DNA from 3 places in the Klebsiella sp. F11 genome. Region 2 is predicted to be linked to each of the others. Evidence: predicted binding sites of a transcription regulator. Region 2 holds the regulator's gene; each other region holds the start of a gene.

Region 1 (6,970 bases), 1.2 Mb from region 2:
CAGGGCCGGAAAACCTTTAAAGCCCATCTTCTGGGCGAATTTCACCACGCTGGACTGGCTGACGCCCGCTTCGCCCGCCAGCTGCTGCGAGCTCAGGTGACGGGTCTGGTCCGGCTCGGCGAGGATAAAATCAGCCAGCTTCTTATCGCTTGCCGCCAGCGAGGGATAGCGCTGACGAATGCGGATTAAACAGTTCATAGGTTTTCCTGAGGACAGCCTTCGCCTCTTGCTGAAAGAATTTTGTATTCGATTATAAGAGGATTATGGCGAATTAAAAATTCTACGGCGAGATTTCTTGATGCACGACCTTAACCCAAATTCAACGCCCGCAGATGTTTTTAATATTCAGGAGGCAAGGCTGGTAAGCTATCGCTAAGCCGTAATGATGAAAAGAAGAGGTTAGATTTGAATAGCGCTACGCGTCGGGTGGTCTTTTTTGATCTTGATGGAACCCTGCATCAGCAGGATATGTTTGGCAGCTTTATACGCTACGTCCTGCGTCATCAGCCTCTGAATCTGCTGCCGGTGATTGCGTTGCTGCCGCTTATCCTCGGCGGGCTGCTGATCAACGGCAGGGCGGCGCGCTGGCCGATGAGCCTGCTGCTGTGGGCGTCCACCTGCGGGCGCAGCGAGGCGACGCTCAGGCGCCTGGAGGCTAACTTTGTCCGCTGGTTTCGCCAGCACGTGACGGCGTTCCCGGTGGTGCATGCCCGGCTGACGGGCTACCTGACCAGCACCGATGCCGACGTCTGGCTGATCACCGGCTCGCCGCAGTCGCTGGTGGAGCAGGTCTATTTTGATACGCCCTGGCTACCCAAAGTGAACCTCATCGCCAGCAGAATGGCGCGGCGCTACGGCGGCTGGGTCCTGACCCTGCGCTGCCTGGGGCATGAAAAAGTGGTGCAGCTGGAGCAAAAAATCGGCGCGCCGCTGCGCTTGTATAGCGGCTATAGCGACAGCGAGCAGGATAATCCGCTGCTCTGCTTTTGCCAGCATCGCTGGCGGGTGACGCCGCAGGGCGACCTGCATCAGCTAGAGTGATAGTGTCTAATGCACGGCCGGCATGTATAATGCGCCCCGCTTTTGCACAGGAGTCCCCGCTTTGTCTGACCATGAACGCAATGATGAATACTGGATGCGCCACGCTTTGACGCTGGCTAAACGCGCCTGGGAAGAGGGCGAAGTGCCGGTGGGCGCCGTGCTGGTACACAATAATCAGGTCATCGGCGAGGGCTGGAATCGCCCCATCGGCCGTCACGATCCGACCGCGCACGCCGAGATTATGGCCATCCGTCAGGGCGGGCTGGTGCTGCAAAACTACCGCCTGATTGACGCTACGCTGTACGTGACGCTTGAGCCCTGCGTGATGTGCGCCGGGGCGATGGTCCATAGCCGCATCTCGCGGCTGGTATTTGGCGCCCGGGATGCCAAAACCGGCGCCGCCGGATCGCTAATCGATGTGCTGCACCATCCGGGGATGAACCATCGGGTTGAGATCGCCGAAGGCGTTCTCGCTGACTCGTGCTCGGCCATGCTGAGCGATTTTTTCCGCTGGCGGCGGGAAGAGAAAAAGGCGCTGAAAAAGGCGCGCCAGGAGGGCGAGGGCTAGTAGTGGCTCAGCCCGGGCATTTTGAATTTGGCGTTATCGACCAGCGCTTCGGCGCGGAACTGAAAGAACGGTAGCGTCCGCTCCTCCTTTTTATCTACCTCATCCGGCATCACCGCCGGATAGTCGCCGGCCATCGCCAGCGCCTGCTCGTCATTGCTCTCCTTCTCGGAGAGATAGCCCACCAGGCTAATATGGTACTTGCGAATGTTCTCGACGTAAGCGTACGCTTCATGGCCCCGCGCGTAGCCGTATTTCAGCCGGCTGTAGTAGGATTTTTGGCTGAGCAGCGGCAGGCGCTGCTTGACGTCCGCCCAGCTGTTGGGGTTACCTTTCTGTTTTTTCGTCAGGTCGATGGCGTCGAGAATATGCGCGTAGCCCATATTGTAGGCCGCCAGCGCAAACCAGATCCGCTCATCTTTGGGCACCGAATCCGGAACCTTATTCATCATATCCTGCAGATAACGCATGCCGCCGTTGATGCTCTGTTCGGCATCGGTGCGGTCGGTTAATCCCAGGCTCTGAGCGGTGTTTCTGGTGAGCATCATCATCCCGCGGACCCGGTCGGGGAGGTTGCCTGCGGGTCCCAGTGCGACTCCTGCCAGGAAATCGCCGCCAGCAGGCGCCAGTCGATCTGGCGGGCGTATTTTTCAAACATCGGCTGCAGATCCGGCAGGATATTTTCTACCGCCCGAAGGAAAGTGCGCGTATCGACATAGTCGAAATCGTTGCCGTGCCCGAGATACTTCTCTTCCAGCCGCGCCAGCGTGCCGTCTTCATTAATGTTGTTGAAGAAATCGAGCATCGCCGCCGACAGCGAATTGTCGTCGCCCTTGACGCTAAACCAGGTTACCGGCTGCTCATCGGTGATATCCAGCGCCACCGCCAGCTCAGGGTGAACGCGCTGAAACAGGCTGACCGCCACGGAGTCGGCGATGGTGTAGTTCAGATCGCCATCGATGACCGCCTGCATCAGCGCCGTGGTGCCGCGTTTCTCATCGACGCGCCAGCTGAGATCGGGGTATTTACTCTCCTTTAGCGCCTGCAGGTCGTTAATGGCGACGTGGCCCGGCGCGATAGCCAGCTGGTCCGCATTGAGGTTGGCAAGGGTACGCGGGCGGACGTTGCCGACCCGATAGACCAGCTGCTGCGATACCGAATAGTAGCTCGGTCCCGGCTGATAGTTCTTCACCCGCTCGGAGTTATAGACCAGCCCGGCGCCGAGCATATCGGCCTTACCGTCATCCAGATCGTCGAAGAGCTGGCTGATATTCTGCCGCACGGTGACCTTCAGCTTGACGCCGAGGTAGTCGGCAAACTGCTGCGCCAGCTCGTAATCAAGGCCGTAGCTTTTGTCATTGATAGCCGCAAAGGTCATCGGCGAATTGATGGTGCTGAGCCGCAGCTCTCCGCGCGATATGATTCCCGCAACCCGATTCTCCGGTTTTCCCGACCACGGGATCGACGGCCACAGGGCGGCCGCCAGCAGTAAGGTAACAATGCCGATGAGCAGATAATTAATCTTTAGTTTTTTCAGATGGTTAATCTTCTGCAGCTCTGTGTTCCTCAGCAGACTATGACCGGAAAAAGTAAAAGGTTGTCGGTGAATGTGCGGCATTTTGCTTAAGAATGCGCCAGTTGGCAACTTATTCGCGATGGAGGTCACATTTATTGATAAACGCGGCGAATGATTATATTTCCACGCAAACGGTTTCGTCAGGGGACAGGATTCACTATAATAGCGCCCGTTTCCCCCCTGGCTCATATTGAAAGCTTCGAAGACGAGAGACTTATGATGGAAATTTTGCGTGGTTCACCTGCACTGTCGGCATTTCGTATCAATAAACTGCTGGCACGTTTTCAGGCGGCCAACATCCCGGTAAGCACAATATATGCAGAGTATGTTCATTTTGCCGACCTGAACGCCCCGCTCGGCGGTGAGGATCGCGAGAGGCTGGCACGACTGCTCAAGTATGGCCCAAGCTTAAGTAGCCATACCCCAACCGGTAAATTACTGCTCGTCACTCCCCGCCCTGGCACCATCTCCCCCTGGTCTTCTAAAGCTACCGATATCGCCCATAACTGCGGCCTGGCACAGGTTGTGCGCCTTGAGCGCGGCGTGGCGTACTACGTTGAAGCCGGCACGCTGAGCGCAGAGCAGTGGGCCGTGGTTGCGGATGAGCTGCACGACCGAATGATGGAAAGCGTATTTAACGCGCTGGAAGAGGGCGAGAAGCTGTTCGCTCAGCATCAGCCGGCGCCGGTCACCAGCGTTGACCTGCTGGGCCAGGGTCGCCAGGCGCTGATTGACGCCAACCTCTGTCTGGGGCTGGCGCTGGCGGAAGACGAAATCGACTATCTGCAGGATGCCTTCAAAACGCTGGGCCGTAACCCGAACGATATCGAGCTGTATATGTTCGCGCAGGCTAACTCCGAGCACTGCCGCCACAAGATTTTTAACGCCGACTGGGTCATCGACGGCGAACAGCAGCCGAAGTCGCTGTTTAAGATGATCAAAAATACCTTTGAGAAGACCCCGGACTACGTCCTGTCCGCCTATAAAGATAACGCCGCGGTGATGGAAGGTTCAAACGTCGGTCGCTTTTTCGCCAGCCATCAGGAAGGGATTTACGACTACCACCAGGAAGCGGCGCATATCCTGATGAAGGTTGAAACGCATAACCACCCGACGGCGATTTCCCCGTGGCCGGGCGCGGCGACCGGCTCCGGCGGCGAAATCCGCGATGAGGGCGCAACCGGACGCGGGGCGAAACCCAAAGCGGGCCTGGTCGGGTTCTCGGTTTCTAACCTGCGCATCCCGGGCTTTGAACAGCCGTGGGAAGAAGATTTTGGCAAACCGGACCGCATCGTAACCGCGCTGGATATCATGACCGACGGCCCGCTGGGCGGCGCGGCGTTTAACAACGAATTTGGTCGTCCGGCGCTGAACGGCTACTTCCGCACCTATGAAGAAAAGGTTACCAGCCACAACGGTGAAGAGCTGCGCGGCTACCACAAGCCGATCATGCTGGCCGGCGGTATCGGCAACATTCGCGCCGAACACGTGCAGAAAGGCGAAATTAGCGTGGGGGCGAAGCTTATCGTCCTCGGCGGCCCGGCGATGAACATTGGCCTCGGCGGCGGCGCGGCATCGTCTATGGCATCCGGCCAGTCTGATGCGGACCTCGATTTTGCCTCCGTCCAGCGCGACAACCCGGAAATGGAGCGCCGCTGCCAGGAGGTTATTGACCGCTGCTGGCAGCTGGGCGACGCCAACCCGATTCTTTTTATCCACGACGTCGGCGCGGGCGGCCTTTCGAACGCGATGCCGGAGCTGGTGAGCGACGGCGGCCGTGGCGGTAAATTCCAGCTGCGCGATATTCTCAGCGATGAACCGGGCATGAGCCCGCTGGAAATCTGGTGTAACGAATCCCAGGAGCGCTACGTGCTGGCGGTGGCGCCGGACCAGCTGCCGCTGTTCGACGAGCTGTGCCGCCGCGAGCGCGCGCCTTACGCCGTGATCGGCGACGCTACCGAAGAGCTGCATCTGAATATGAGCGACAGCCATTTCAACGACCAGCCGATCGATCTGCCGCTGGACGTGCTGCTGGGTAAAACGCCGAAAATGACCCGCGACGTGCAGACCCTGAAGGCGAAAGGTGAAGCGCTGAACCGCCAGGGCATGACCGTTGCCGATGCGGTAAATCGCGTTTTGCACCTGCCGGCGGTGGCGGAAAAAACCTTCCTCGTCACCATCGGTGACCGTACCGTGACCGGTATGGTGGCGCGCGATCAGATGGTTGGCCCGTGGCAGATCCCGGTAGCTAACTGCGCGGTCACCACCGCCAGCCTCGATAGCTACTACGGCGAAGCGATGGCGCTTGGCGAACGCACGCCGGTGGCGTTACTGGACTTTGCCGCCTCCGCCCGCCTGGCGGTAGGGGAAGCGCTGACCAACATGGCGGCCACGCAGATTGGCGCGCTGAATCGCGTGAAGCTTTCGGCAAACTGGATGGCGGCGGCCGGACACCCGGGCGAAGATGCCGGCCTGTACGAAGCGGTGAAAGCGGTTGGCGAAGAGTTGTGTCCGGCTCTGGGTCTGACTATCCCGGTCGGCAAAGATTCGATGTCGATGAAAACCCGCTGGCAGGAAGGCGGCGAGCAGCGTGAGATGACTTCTCCGCTGTCGCTGGTGATCACCGCTTTTGCCCGCGTGGAAGATGTGCGTCGTACCGTCACGCCGCAGCTCTCCACCGAAGATAACGCCCTGCTGCTGATTGATTTAGGCAACGGCCGCAACGCGCTGGGCGCGACCGCGCTGGCGCAGGTCTATCGCCAGCTGGGCGATACTCCGGCGGACGTGCGCGACGTCGCGCAGCTGAAAGGCTTCTGGGACGCAATGCAGGCGCTGGTGGCTGAACGTAAGCTGCTGGCTTACCACGATCGTTCTGACGGCGGCCTGCTGGTGACGCTGGCCGAAATGGCCTTTACCGGCCACTGCGGCGTGGATGTGGATATCGCCGCGCTGGGCGACGATAGCCTGGCGGCGCTGTTCAACGAAGAGCTGGGCGGCGTGATTCAGGTCCGCGCCGCGGATCGCGAGGCGGTTGAAGCGCTGCTGGCGTCCCACGGCCTGGCGGAGTGCACCCACTACCTCGGTCAGGCAACGGCAGGCGACCGCTTTGTCATCACCGCCGACGGCAGCCCGGTATTCAGCGAAAGCCGCTCTACGCTGCGTACGTGGTGGGCAGAAACCACCTGGCAGATGCAGCGTCTGCGCGATAACCCCGAGTGTGCCGATAGCGAACACGCCGCGAAAGGCAACGACAGCGATCCGGGCCTCAACGTTAAGCTCTCCTTCGATATCAGCGATGATATCGCCGCGCCGTACATTGCGACCGGCGCGCGTCCGAAGGTGGCGGTGCTGCGCGAGCAGGGAGTCAACTCGCACGTGGAGATGGCCGCGGCCTTCCATCGCGCGGGCTTTGATGCCGTAGACGTGCACATGAGCGACCTGCTTGCCGGCCGTACCGGCCTGGCCGATTTCCAGGCGCTGGTAGCCTGCGGCGGCTTCTCCTACGGCGACGTGCTGGGGGCGGGCGAAGGCTGGGCGAAATCGATACTGTTCAACGACCGCGTGCGCGACGAGTTTGCGACCTTCTTCCATCGTCCGCAGACCCTGGCGCTGGGCGTGTGCAACGGCTGCCAGATGATGTCCAACCTGCGGGAGCTGATCCCGGGAAGCGACCTGTGGCCGCGCTTCGTGCGTAACCACTCCGACCGCTTTGAGGCGCGCTTCAGCCTGGTTGAAGTGACGCAAAGCCCGTCTCTGCTGCTGCAGGGGATGGTCGGCTCAATGATGCC
Region 2 (6,970 bases):
CTCACTCTATTTTATCTTCTGTAGACTGAAGTTGCCTTAAAAATATTACTTCATCAGCCAGCGCGCCGTCCTGCCGCGCACTTTCTGTACAAGGCGGTCAATGTCTGGCATATTTTTTTGCAATTGTTAATCAAACGACGTTTTAGATACAAAAGAGTATTAACTTTCAGGGTTTTTATGCATTAGAATCGTTGGGTTTTGTCATTCATGGTCAGGCATGTGTACATGTCTGTAATTAATCAGGGGAGTGCTCGGTGGCGCGGCTAAACAAAATCGCGATTTCGCTCTGCGCATTACTGTTTACATCTATCTCATTTACACCGCTGGCGCATGCTTCAGGGCATACGCACGCCTCCGCCGCGTCAAAAGCGCATCAGGTAAAGGGCTCCAGCGAACGCAAGAAAAAAGCCTCCGGTCAGAAAACAAAATCCAGCGCCAAAACCTCCAGCAAGAAAGCATCAACCTCCTCCCGCGCCAAACACCCTACCCGCACCACCGCCTCCAGCCAAACGGCCTTAAACCGTCAGGCCGCCGGCGGAACCAAAAAGTGCGTGTTGCGCAAAGGCTATAAAAAGCAGTGCGCGACCTCGGCTACTGCCAGTATCGAGCCGACGCGGGCGATGGCCAGCGTGAAGCAGAAGTGCGTCGTACGTAAAGGCTACAAAAAGCGCTGCAAGCCGGTTGCCGAAGAAGAAGTGCCGCTGACGCTTGCCGATGCGCATAAGGTGCGGGTGCAAAAAGCGCAAAGCACCGCGATGTCGAAGCTGATGGACCAAATTGGTAAGCCCTATCGCTGGGGCGGCACCTCGCCGCGCACCGGCTTTGACTGCAGCGGGCTGGTCTATTACGCCTATAAAGACCTGGTGAAAATTCATATCCCGCGCACGGCGAACGAGATGTACCACCTGCGCGATGCCCGCCCGGTCGACCGCGGCGAGCTGCAGAGCGGCGATCTGGTCTTCTTCCGCACCCGCGGCCGCGGCACGGCGGATCACGTCGGCGTGTACGTTGGTAACGGCAAATTTATCCAGTCGCCGCGTACCGGACGCGATATTCAGATTACCTCGTTAAGCGAAGATTACTGGGTTCGCCACTACGTTGGCGCCCGCCGCGTGATGACGCCTAAAACCATCCGCTAGCGCCCCCTGCCGCGCCTGCGGCAGGTTAACTCTCTCTTTTGCCACATCTTTTAATTTGCTACTATCTCCCTGTGCATGATGTGGTTATTGCACGCATTAATATAATAAGGAGAGTAGCAATGTCGTTCGAATTACCTGCATTACCATATGCAAAAGACGCCCTGGCGCCGCACATTTCCGCTGAAACTCTGGAATACCATTACGGTAAGCATCACCAGGCCTACGTCACCAACCTCAACAACCTGATCAAGGGCACCGCTTTTGCAGATCTGTCTTTAGAAGAGATCGTTCGTTCTTCCGAAGGCGGCGTCTTTAACAACGCCGCCCAGGTCTGGAACCACACCTTCTACTGGAACTGTCTCGCGCCGAACGCCGGCGGCGAGCCGGAAGGCGAACTGGCGGCAGCTATCGCCAAAGCCTTCGGTAGCTTCGCCGATTTTAAAGCGCAGTTCACCGATGCGGCGGCAAAAAACTTCGGCGCCGGCTGGACGTGGCTGGTCAAAAATGGCGACGGCAGTATGGCGATTGTCTCGACCAGCAACGCCGGTACGCCGCTCACCGGCAGCGCTACGCCGCTGCTGACCGTGGATGTCTGGGAACATGCTTATTACATTGACTACCGTAACGCCCGTCCGAACTATCTGGAGCACTTCTGGGCGCTGGTAAACTGGAAGTTTGTCGCGGCTAATCTGGCGGCATAAAACGGTACCGCAGAAGGGTTTCCCCTTCTGCGGTAACAACTAGCTGCTGGCTAAGGCCTCTTCCGGCCGCGAACGACTGCTGAACAGCACCAGCATCAGCGCCACCCCGGCGATGATCGCGCCCATCACCGGAACAAATGCGTAGCCCAGGCCGCCGGAAATTACCGCCCCGCCGGCCGCCGCGCCCAGCGCATTGCCGAGGTTAAACGCCCCGATATTCACCGAAGAAGAGAGCCCCGGCGCTTCATGAGCCACGCGCATCACGCGCATCTGCAGCGGCGGCACCACGGCGAACGTCGCCGCGCCCCACACTACCATGCTGATGGCCGCGCCAATCTGCGACTGCGCCAGCAGCGGGATCGCCAGCATGATAACCATCAGCAGCAGTAAAAATCCCTTCAGCGTGCCGGAAACCGAGCGGTCGGCAAATTTTCCGCCAAGGTAGTTGCCCAGAGAGAAGCCGACGCCAATCAGCACCAGCATCGCGGTGACGAACAGCGGCGAAGCGTGGGTAATGGTATGCAGCACCGGCGAAATATAGGTATAGAGAGTGAACATCGCCCCGGCCCCGAGCACGGTGGTCAGCAGCGCGGAAAGCACCTGCGGCCGCATCAATACCGCCAGCTCTTCCTTCACATTCGGCCGCTCCCCTGCGCTGCCTTTCGGCAGCGAGAACCACAGGCCGGCCATCGCCACCAGGCCAAGACCCGCCGTGGCGAGGAAGGACATGCGCCAGCCGATGGTTTCACCCAGCCAGGTCGCCGCCGGGACGCCGCCAATATTGGCGATGGTCAGACCCATAAACATGGTTGCCACCGCGCTGGCCTGCTTGTGCTTAGGCACCACGCTCGCGGCCACCACCGAGCCGAGGCCGAAGAAGGCGCCGTGGTTCAGGCTGGTGATAATGCGCGAGAGCAGCAGCGTGGTGTAATCCGGCGCCATTGAAGAGAGGACGTTGCCAAGGGTAAAAATAGCCATCAGGAAAATTAGCGCGCTGCGGCGCGCGCGATGCGACAGCAGCAGCGTCATCAGCGGCGCTCCGACCATCACGCCGATGGCGTAGGCGCTAATCAGCATCCCCGCGGCGGGAATGGATACATCCACGCCTTTCGCGATCACCGGTAGCAATCCCATCGGGGAAAATTCGGTCGTACCGATACCAAACGCCCCAACGGCCAGCGCTAACAGGGGAAAGTTGATTTTCATGCAATGACTCCAGCAAACCGTCCTCAGCGACGGTATCTCATCAGAAGGCAAAAGCATGACATCAATCACAGAAAAACAAAAGTAAACGAAATGGCAAAAGATTTTTGCGAATTTGATAATAATGCGTGGGAATGGGGGAAAGGAGCCTCTCCCCCGCAAGAATTAGTGCAGTACGGCGGTCAGCGCTGCGGCCACGATCAGCCCCAGAACAATAATCGTCGTGGTCAGCGAAAACTTTAAATCTGTATCCATCAATTTTCCCCCTGATTATCCCCACAAGAAAAGTGAGCCTGCTCATTTTTGCACAGTATTGCATAAAAATCTTCTGAGATTTAGGGCGATGCACGTTTTTACTCTTCCCCTTTGCCGCAAGATCGGACAAAATCCCACGCTAATTTGAAAGCGTATCGGCCATTGACCCCTTCCTGTCGTTCTGTGTCGTTTCCCGACGTGATGCAATGTTGAACATTGCGCTCAGGGTGTGTATAGGCAAACGGTTACGTATCGATAATCAGACGATCAGGTCAAGGTCTGGAGAGAGAAGTAATGGCAACAATTAAAGATGTAGCGAAGCGCGCAAACGTTTCCACTACAACAGTGTCACATGTAATTAACAAAACCCGTTTTGTGGCTGAAGAGACGCGCAACGCGGTATGGGCCGCCATCAAAGAGCTGCACTACTCTCCGAGTGCGGTGGCGCGCAGCCTGAAGGTTAATCACACCAAATCGATCGGCCTGCTGGCCACCAGCAGCGAAGCGGCCTATTTTGCCGAGATTATCGAGTCCGTCGAGAAAAGCTGCTTCCAGAAGGGCTACACCCTGATTCTGGGCAACGCGTGGAACGATCCGGAAAAACAGCAGGCCTACCTGTCGATGATGGCGCAAAAGCGCGTCGACGGTCTGCTGGTCATGTGCTCCGAATATCCGCAGTCGGTGCTCTCCATGCTCGAAGAGTACCGCAACATCCCGATGGTGGTGATGGACTGGGGCGAGTCCAAGGCCGACTTTACCGATTCGGTGATCGATAACGCCTTTGAAGGCGGTTACATGGCCGGCCGCTATCTTGTCGAACGCGGCCACCGTGAAATCGGCGTGATCCCGGGTCCGCTGGAGCGCAACACCGGCGCCGGTCGCCTGGCCGGTTTTATGAAAGCGATGGAAGAAGCGCAGATTCGCGTCCCGGAAAGCTGGGTGGTTCAGGGCGACTTCGAGCCTGAGTCCGGCTACCGCGCCATGCAGCAGATCATCAGCCAGCCGCACCGCCCGACCGCCATCTTCTGCGGCGGCGATATCATGGCGATGGGGGCGATTTGCGCAGCCGACGAAATGGGCCTGCGCGTGCCGCAGGATATTTCGCTGATTGGCTATGACAACGTGCGCAACGCCCGCTACTTTAGCCCGGCGCTGACCACCATTCATCAGCCAAAGGACTCTCTCGGCGAAGCCGCATTCAATATGCTGATGGACCGCATCGTTAACAAGCGCGAGGAGTCGCAGTCTATCGAAGTTCACCCGCGCCTGGTCGAGCGCCGCTCGGTGATCGACGGCCCGTTCGTCGACTACCGCCGCTAATCCCGGCGGGGCGCCGCCTATTCCGGCGCCCGCAGCCACTCCCGATTTAACGTTTCGCTGTCGCCAAGATAGTCCAGCAGCCAGGAGAGTGCCGGCGAGATATCGCTCTGCTGCCAGGTCAGACAGCAGGCGGCGTCCGGGAACGGATTTTCCAGCTCCAGCGCCGTCCATTCGCCGCTATCGATCCGCGGGCGGGCGAAGTGCGACGGCACCATGCCGATGCACAGCCCGGCCGACAGGCAGGTTGTCGAGGCGTCCCAGTCCGGCACCACCACCCTCTTCTGATTATCCAGCAGCCACGTCGTGCGCTTCGGCAGCGAGCGGGAGGTATCCTCCCTGACCAGCGACGGCCAGTTGCGCAACGTATCATCGCTCAGCGGACCGCTCATTTTTGCCAGCGGATGGTGGCTGGCCACCACGCAGTGCCAGCTCAGCATGCCCATGTCGCGAAAGGCGTAGCGTCCGCCGACCGGAATCGAGCGGGTCGCGCCGATAGCCAGCTCCACGCGGCCGTCGGCCAGCGCGTCCCAGACGCCGTTAAACACCTCCTGGAAGACAATCAGCTCGACGTCCGGAAAGTGACGATAAAAATCGACAATCATCTGCCGCATACGCGCCGGCTTGACGATATCGTCAACCGCAATCGAGAGCTGCCCGCGCCAGCCGTTGGCGATCTGCTGGCACTGGCGGCGGGTGATCTGCATTTTTTTGATAACAGAACGCCCTTCCTGTAAAAACCACACCCCGGCCGGGGTGAGTTCGACGTCGCGATGACGTCGTTCGAAGAGCGGAACCGCCAGCCACTCTTCGAGCTGACGCACGGTGTAGCTGACCGCAGAAGGGACACGATGCAGCTCCTGAGCCGCAGCGCTAAAGCTGCCGTTGCGGGCAACCGCATCAACCACTTCAAGGGAGTATTCGGACCACATATTCTGCCTGCAAAATTTTTGAACGCATGTAACAAATATTAGCGTTTCACAAGCCAGAATGCACTCCCTACACTCTGCGACATCTTACCTGTATCAGAAGAAAGAGAACTTTATGCAACAACCCGGGAAAGGATTTTTAGTTTGGTTAGCGGGCCTCAGCGTGCTGGGCTTCCTCGCAACCGATATGTATCTGCCGGCGTTTTCGGCTATCCAGCAGGATCTGAATACTTCGGCGGCCTCGGTCAGCGCCAGCCTCAGCGTGTTTCTCGCCGGTTTCGCCGTTGGCCAGCTGTTCTGGGGTCCGGTATCCGATCGCTACGGGCGCAGGCCGGTACTGCTCAGCGGCCTGGCGATCTTCGCCGTCGGCTGCCTTGGCATGCTGTGGGTACGGGACGCGAATCTGATGCTGGCGCTGCGGTTTGTGCAGGCCATCGGCGTCTGCGCGGCGGCGGTCACCTGGCAGGCGATGGTCACCGACTATTATCCCGCCCAGCGTACCAACCGCATATTCGCCACCATCATGCCGCTGGTGGGCCTGTCGCCGGCTCTGGCGCCGCTGCTCGGCAGCTGGCTGCTCGCCCATTTCGACTGGCAGGCTATTTTCGCGACCCTGTTCGCCATCGCCCTGCTGCTGATGCTGCCCGCCTTACGCCTCAAGCCGGTGCGCCGGCCCGGGAGCGATACGCAGAAAAAGCTGACCTTCCTGGCGCTGCTGCGCTCGCGCGAGTATAGCGGCAACGTGCTGATTTATGCCGCCTGCTCCGCCAGCTTTTTCGCCTGGCTGACCGGATCGCCGTTTATTCTACATGACATGGGCTACGGGCCAACCGCCATCGGCCTGAGCTACGTGCCGCAGACTATCGCCTTTTTAATCGGCGGATACGGCTGCCGGGCGGCGCTGCAAAAATGGCAGGGGCAGCAGCTGCTGCCGTGGCTGCTGGTGGTTTTTGCGCTCAGCGTTGCCGCCACCTGGCTGGCTGGTCTGCAGCAGAATGCCTCCATCGTCGCGCTGATGGTCCCCTTCTGCGTGATGGCTATCGTTAACGGCGCCATTTACCCGATTGTCGTTGCCCAGGCGCTGCGCCCGTTCCCTCAGGCGACGGGACGCGCCGCCGCGCTGCAGAATACCCTGCAGCTCGGACTGTGCTTCCTGACCAGCCTGCTGGTCTCCACGCTGATTGCCACGCCGCTGCTCACCACCACCAGCGTGATGCTGGCCTCCATCGTGCTGGCCGGGCTGGGATATGTGATGCAGCTGCGCACCACCCGGCTGAGCGCCGAGTCGGCGCATGCATAAAATGGTTTCAGTGGTGTTAAGATCCAGTAATTAGCCTGCTAATATCTTTTTATTGAAAGCCTTAAAATAGGGGCCTATACTGGATCGCGTGTCACATAAATAGACAGTTTATCGATATTAACGGGG
Region 3 (6,970 bases), 1.1 Mb from region 2:
GATGGGCACTCAGGCGCATGAGTGGTTCCAGGCCCATCAGCAGATCAGCCCTAACCTTGCCAGCAGCCAGCGCGCGGCCCTTGCCGCCTGGCTGGAAGAGTATCCGGACCAGTTGGGCATCGCCCTGACCGACTGCATTACGATGGACGCCTTCCTGCGTGATTTCGGCCCGGAATTCGCCGAACGCTATCAGGGTCTGCGCCACGACTCCGGAGAACCGGTTGAATGGGGTGAGAAAGCCATCGCCCATTATCAGAAGCTGGGCATCGACCCGTTGAGCAAGGTGCTGGTCTTCTCCGATAACCTCGACCTGACGAAAGCCGTCGATTTGTATCGTCATTTCTCATCGCGGGTGAATCTCAGCTTCGGCATCGGTACGCGCTTAACCTGCGATATTCCACAGGTTAAGCCGCTCAATATCGTGATTAAGCTGGTGGAGTGCAACGGCAAGCCGGTGGCCAAGCTCTCTGACAGCCCTGGCAAAACCATCTGTCACGATAAGGCGTTCGTACGCGCCCTGCGCGAAGCCTTCGACCTGCCGCCGATTAAAAAGGCCAGTTAAACACCCTAAGGAGCCGTTCTGGCTCCTTGTTCCTTATTTATTTCCGAAAACTCCCGCTCCCGGTGCGAAATCTGCTTGTCTGATGGAAGATGACAGGTAACATAGATATCCCCCGATTGCCGGGGGATACAGATATTTTTATTGGACTACGAATAGAGAGACTATTATGAGCGTTGTGCCTGTAGCCGACGTACTCCAGGGCCGTGTTGCGGTTGACAGCGAAGTCACCGTCCGCGGATGGGTACGTACCCGCCGAGATTCAAAAGCTGGCTTTTCCTTCCTGGCCGTCTATGACGGTTCCTGCTTTGATCCTGTACAGGCCGTTATTAGTAATTCTCTTCCCAATTACAATCAGGAAGTGCTGCGTCTGACCACCGGCTGCTCGGTTATCGTCACCGGTAAAGTCGTGGCCTCGCAGGGCCAGGGCCAGAGCTTCGAAATTCAGGCCAGCAGCGTAGAAGTTACCGGCTGGGTCGAAGATCCCGATACCTACCCGATGGCCGCCAAGCGCCACAGCATCGAGTATCTGCGTGAAGTCGCCCACCTGCGTCCGCGCACCAACCTGATTGGCGCGGTTGCCCGCGTGCGTCATACCCTGGCGCAGGCGCTGCATCGCTTCTTTGACGAGCAGGGCTTCTTCTGGGTTTCTACCCCGCTGATCACCGCCTCGGATACCGAAGGCGCCGGCGAAATGTTCCGCGTCTCCACGCTGGATCTGGAAAACCTGCCGCGTAACGACCAGGGCAAAGTGGATTTCGATAAGGACTTCTTCGGCAAAGAGTCGTTCCTTACCGTATCCGGCCAGCTGAACGGCGAAACCTACGCCTGCGCGCTGTCGAAAATCTACACCTTCGGCCCAACCTTCCGTGCCGAAAACTCCAACACCAGCCGCCATCTGGCGGAGTTCTGGATGCTGGAGCCGGAAGTGGCGTTCGCCAACCTCAACGACGTCGCGGGCCTGGCGGAAGCGATGCTGAAGTACGTCTTCAAGGCCGTACTGGAAGAGCGCGCGGATGACATGAAATTCTTCGCCGAGCGCGTGGATAAAGATGCGATCGATCGCCTTGAGCGTTTCGTCTCTGCCGATTTCGCCCAGGTTGATTATACCGACGCGGTAACGATCCTCGAAAACTGCGGTAAGCCGTTCGAAAACCCGGTCTACTGGGGCGTAGACCTCTCTTCCGAGCACGAGCGCTACCTGGCGGAAGAGCATTTTAAAGCGCCGGTGGTGGTCAAAAACTATCCGAAAGATATTAAGGCCTTCTACATGCGCCTTAACGAAGACGGCAAAACCGTCGCCGCAATGGACGTTCTGGCCCCTGGGATCGGGGAAATTATCGGCGGCTCACAGCGTGAAGAGCGCCTGGACGTCCTCGACGCACGCATGGCGGAAATGGGTCTGAATAAAGAAGACTACTGGTGGTATCGCGACCTGCGCCGCTACGGCACCGTTCCGCACTCCGGCTTCGGGCTGGGCTTTGAGCGTCTGATTGCTTACGTAACCGGCGTTCAGAACGTTCGTGACGTGATTCCGTTCCCGCGCACCCCGCGCAGCGCGACGTTCTAAATATTATTCCCGCTTTGTAAAAAGGGTCAGCGTAAGCTGGCCTTTTTTATGTCAACTTTCGTTAACAAACATTAAGAAATTTAAACATCAAGCCCTCTGCTTCACATTTATGTTACTCACTATTTCGACCCCCACCGAAACGAGAAAGCGCACCTTATGTTCATTCATGGGCGAAATACCTGATTATTTTGCTCATTTTTTAACCACACACCGCACAACATGCAAAGACAAACGCTGCGTAAAAAAGAAGCAAAAACCAGCCACAAAATGCACAAATCGGCATTTATCTAAATTAATCATAATTAATTCATATAGATATATAAGCAACGGCGGTTTTATACGCAAAGTGGAATGGAATTTTGATTGAGTTCACAAAGTTCCCCAAAATTCATATTTTGTTACATACACTTTCCAATTGTTACCCATATACGACATTGGTAGCATTTTCCGGCTAGCGAAACGATGTCGCGGATGGAAAGATGCCTTCAGACACCAAACTATCATCAATGGTTCTGTAAACTTTCATTGACAGAATGTATTGGCGGCAGTGGCAAGTGTTCATATAAAAATACTAATGAGGGTAATAAATAATGATGAAGCGCAATATTCTGGCAGCGGTGATCCCTGCCCTGCTGGTAGCCGGTGCAGCTAACGCTGCAGAAATCTATAACAAAGACGGCAACAAACTCGATCTGTACGGCAAAACCGTAGGTCTGCACTATTTCTCTGACAACAAGGATAACGACGGCGACCAGACCTATGCTCGTTTAGGTTTCAAAGGTGAAACTCAGATCAACGATCAGCTGACCGGTTTCGGCCAGTGGGAATACAACTTCCAGGGTAACAACACCGAAGGTAGCGACGCTCAGAGCGGTAACAAAACTCGTCTGGCTTACGCCGGTCTGAAATTCGGCGATGCAGGCTCCTTCAACTATGGTCGTAACTACGGCCTGGTTTATGACGCAATCGGCATTACCGATATGCTGCCTGAGTTCGGCGGCGACACCGGCTCCAGCGATAACTTCTTCGCAGGTCGTACCGGCGGTCTCGCAACCTACCGTAACACCAACTTCTTTGGTCTGGTTGACGGCCTGAGCTTTGGCGTACAGTACCTGGGCAAAAACGAGCACGCAGACGCTTCCCGCTCTAACGGCGACGGCTGGGCAACCTCTCTGAGCTATGACATCGACGGCTTCGGCATTGTCGGCGCATACGGCGCAGCGGATCGTACCGATGCACAGCAGGCTCTGACTCGCGGTAAAGGCGATAAAGCTGAGCAGTGGGCAACTGGTCTGAAATATGACGCAAACAACATCTACCTGGCAGCGCTGTACGGTGAAACCCGCAATGCGACCCGCATTACCGACGGTTTTGCTAACAAGACTCAGGACTTCTCCGTCGTTGCGCAGTACCAGTTCGATTTCGGCCTGCGTCCGTCCATCGCTTACTACAAATCTAAAGCGAAAAACGTTGAAGGCGTGGGTAACGAAGACTACATCAACTACATCGATGTCGGCGCGACCTACTACTTCAACAAAAACATGTCCACCTATGTTGACTACCAGATCAACCAGATCGATAGCGACAACAAGCTGGGCGTGAACTCCGACGACACCGTCGCCGTGGGTATCGTTTACCAGTTCTAAGTTTTAATCACTACACCCCTTCGTGATATGCCTAAAAAGCAGGACTTCGGTCCTGCTTTTCTGCGTTACTAAGGCAAAGATCGTAACTTTGCAAAACCTTCGCGCTTTTTGTCGCAAACGGTTGGCAATTGGCAATTCTCCCGTTAACCTGATAGCGCAACTCCCTTCAGTAATCACAATGGAACCTCGTCATGTTTGAGAACATTACTGCCGCCCCTGCCGACCCTATTCTGGGCCTGGCCGATCTGTTTCGTGCCGATGACCGTCCTACAAAAATTAACCTCGGAATTGGCGTTTATAAAGATGAAACGGGTAAAACCCCGGTCCTGACCAGCGTGAAGAAGGCAGAGCAATATCTGCTGGAGAATGAGACCACCAAAAACTATCTGGGTATCGACGGTATTGCGGAATTTGGTCAATGCACGCAGGAGCTGCTGTTCGGTAAAGGAAGCGCGATCGTCAGCGATAAGCGCGCCCGCACTGCCCAGACCCCGGGCGGCACAGGTGGCCTGCGCGTTGCCGCCGATTTCCTGGCAAAAAATACCGCCGTTAAGCGCGTTTGGGTGAGCAATCCGAGCTGGCCGAACCACAAGAGCGTATTCAATTCCGCCGGCCTCGAGGTTCGCGAGTATACCTACTACGATGCGGCTAACCGCACTCTCGACTTTGCCGGCCTGCTGGCCAGCCTCAACGAAGCGCAGGCTGGCGACGTTGTTCTGTTCCACGGCTGCTGCCATAACCCAACCGGTATCGATCCGACCCTCGAGCAGTGGCAGCAGCTGGCGCAGCTCTCCGTTGATAAAGGCTGGCTGCCGCTGTTCGACTTCGCCTATCAGGGCTTTGCCCGCGGCCTGGAAGAAGATGCGGAAGGCCTGCGCGCCTTTGCCGCGCTGCACAAAGAGCTGCTGGTTGCCAGCTCCTACTCGAAGAACTTCGGCCTGTACAACGAGCGCGTGGGCGCCTGTACGCTGGTGGCGAGCGACAGCGACACCGTCGACCGCGCGTTCAGCCAGATGAAGTCGGTGATTCGCGCGAACTACTCCAACCCGCCGGCGCACGGCGCTGCCGTTGTAGCAACGATCCTCAGCAACGATGCGCTGCGCGCTATCTGGGAGCAGGAGCTGACCGACATGCGCCAGCGCATTCAGCGTATGCGCCTGCTGTTCGTGAATACCCTGCAGGAAAAAGGCGCTAACCGCGACTTCTCCTTCATCATTAAGCAAAACGGCATGTTCTCGTTTAGCGGCCTGACCAAAGAGCAGGTTCTGCGCCTGCGCGAAGAGTTCGCGGTTTACGCCGTGGCTTCCGGGCGCATTAACGTTGCCGGCATGACGCCGGACAATATGGCGCCGCTGTGTGAAGCGATCGTCGCCGTGCTGTAACGCCGCAGTCGCCTAAAAAAGAAGGCCGCATCCGCGGCCTTTTTTCTATTTAGCGTCCGGTATGGTTACCAGACCGGCATTTCATCCTGCAGGAAAGGATTGTGCAAACGTTCATGACCCAGCGTCGACATCGGCCCGTGGCCGGGGATAAACGTCACGTCATCGCCCAAGGGCAACAGCTTGCGTTTAATCGCCTCGATCAGCTGGCCGTGGTCGCCGCGCGGGAAGTCGCTGCGCCCGACGCCGCCTTTGAAGATAACGTCGCCGGAAACCAGCAGCCGCGACGCGGCGTCGAAGAACACGACGTGCCCCGGCGTATGCCCCGGGCAGTGCAGCACCTGCAGAGAAACGTTCCCCACGCTGACGACGTCGCCTTCATTAAGCCAGCGGTCAGGATGCAGCGGCTGGCAATCCTCCAGGCCGAACATCCGGCTTTGCGCAGGAAGCCCCTCCAGCCAGAACTCATCTTCTTTTTCCGGCCCGATAATCGGCACGCCGTAATGTTGCGCCAGCTCGGCCGCCGCGCCAACGTGGTCGAGATGACCGTGAGTGAGCAAAATCTGCATCAGGCTCACGCCCGCTGCCGCTACTTCCTGTTTGATTCGCTCTGCATCACCGCCGGGATCGACCAGCGCAGCAAGTCGGGTTTGCTCACACCAGATTAAAGAACAGTTCTGGGAGAAAGCGGTAACCGGAATAATACGATAGTTCATGACGCTCCTTTCGTTACCAGTGCCTTACCGGACCGGTATCAATATGCACAAAGTTGCTACGTGGGTAGTATCCTACACCACCGGCGCTCATAGATAACGCCGCTTTGCGAACATTGCTCAACGAAATGCCTTCAATGTGAAAATCCATAGCCTGGCCTTTGGTGTGATAGCTATGTTTAGCTACACCACGGCTTCGTGCACGTAGCTTATCGTTGGTATCGAGGGAACGATAGCCGGAGATCAGCTGGACAGGCTTATTAGTGCCAAGTAATCCCTGCAGGCGATAAAGATGATCGAATAAGCTCGGATCGATGGACTTTATTTTATTCGCGCGGAAATCACGGAAAAAATGGTTAAGTCTTGCTAATTCATCCTGAATATAGCCTCTGCCATCGAAGAATTCCGCTTTGAGTGATTCACCGGTATGCAGGTTATTCAGCGTCAAAATACGCGGTCGGGGGGTCGAGAGGGTGGCAAATGCCGGCGCAGGCAAAATGGCAGCGGCACCTAGCGCAGCGCCACCTAGCGCCAGCAGTTTGCGGCGATTAGCGTCAAATTTGTCCATGATAATCAGGTCTACAAGTAAATGAATCGAAATATACACGCCATCCTTCAAGCTGCCTCTTTATTGGCGATGTCTATTCCCCCGCGCGCTTACTAAAGACAGCGTCAGGAGGTTCCCGGACTCATCACCTCAATGCAGTTTTAATGGTGTTGTGTAATATGCACTTCTGGCGCACGAAAGGCACCTTACCGGGCATTATTGCCAACGTCAAGGCGGCCTAACCCCAGAGAAAACGGGCCCTGTAGACGAACAGCGCCTGTTTTCATCCAGAGTTAGGACAACGAGATCCGTTGAACTACTTCATTTACCTGATTAATTGTTCAGCTTTTGCCAGAATTTGTGCGCCAGATCGCGCGGTGAGATCGTAATTGTAAATATCTGTTCTATATTGTGTCCGTCCATCAGCGCCAACAAACGCGGTGAGATAATAAAGATTCACCGGAATATTATTGCGGATATTCACATAGCGGGTGTCGCCCTGCTTAAGCGCGGCGGAAATTCGCGTATCGTTCCAGCCCGCGTCCTGCAGCAGCAT

Evidence for each region. The regulator PurR, encoded in region 2, represses purine synthesis genes. The targets are predictions, from matches to a motif close to CANGCAAACGTTTGCNTG.
Region 1: a site for PurR is predicted at 3,307-3,324, ahead of purL (phosphoribosylformylglycinamidine synthase). Genes of this name have one in related genera too.
Region 3: a site for PurR is predicted at 3,886-3,903, ahead of AC1M2H_RS18460 (amino acid aminotransferase). Genes of this name have one in related genera too.

What each region holds. Positions count from the first base shown of each region.
Region 1 is NZ_CM160060.1:1,379,786-1,386,755, forward strand. Features, by position in the region: gene AC1M2H_RS06925 (MurR/RpiR family transcriptional regulator) at 1-198, opposite strand, end outside; gene yfhb (phosphatidylglycerophosphatase C) at 469-1,041, shown strand; gene tadA (tRNA adenosine(34) deaminase TadA) at 1,103-1,609, shown strand; partial or broken gene mltF (membrane-bound lytic murein transglycosylase MltF) at 1,606-3,224, opposite strand; gene purL (phosphoribosylformylglycinamidine synthase) at 3,399-6,970, shown strand, end outside.
Region 2 is NZ_CM160060.1:2,582,236-2,589,205, reverse strand. Features, by position in the region: gene AC1M2H_RS12875 (C40 family peptidase) at 255-1,139, shown strand; gene sodB (superoxide dismutase [Fe]) at 1,259-1,840, shown strand; gene AC1M2H_RS12865 (MFS transporter) at 1,880-3,046, opposite strand; gene cydH (cytochrome bd-I oxidase subunit CydH) at 3,209-3,298, opposite strand; gene purR (HTH-type transcriptional repressor PurR) at 3,593-4,618, shown strand; gene punR (DNA-binding transcriptional activator PunR) at 4,636-5,547, opposite strand; gene punC (purine nucleoside transporter PunC) at 5,660-6,844, shown strand.
Region 3 is NZ_CM160060.1:3,705,380-3,712,349, forward strand. Features, by position in the region: gene pncB (nicotinate phosphoribosyltransferase) at 1-562, shown strand, start outside; gene asnS (asparagine--tRNA ligase) at 729-2,129, shown strand; gene ompF (porin OmpF) at 2,720-3,775, shown strand; gene AC1M2H_RS18460 (amino acid aminotransferase) at 3,967-5,157, shown strand; gene AC1M2H_RS18465 (MBL fold metallo-hydrolase) at 5,223-5,870, opposite strand; gene mepK (peptidoglycan L,D-endopeptidase MepK) at 5,884-6,435, opposite strand; gene ldtD (L,D-transpeptidase) at 6,740-6,970, opposite strand, start outside.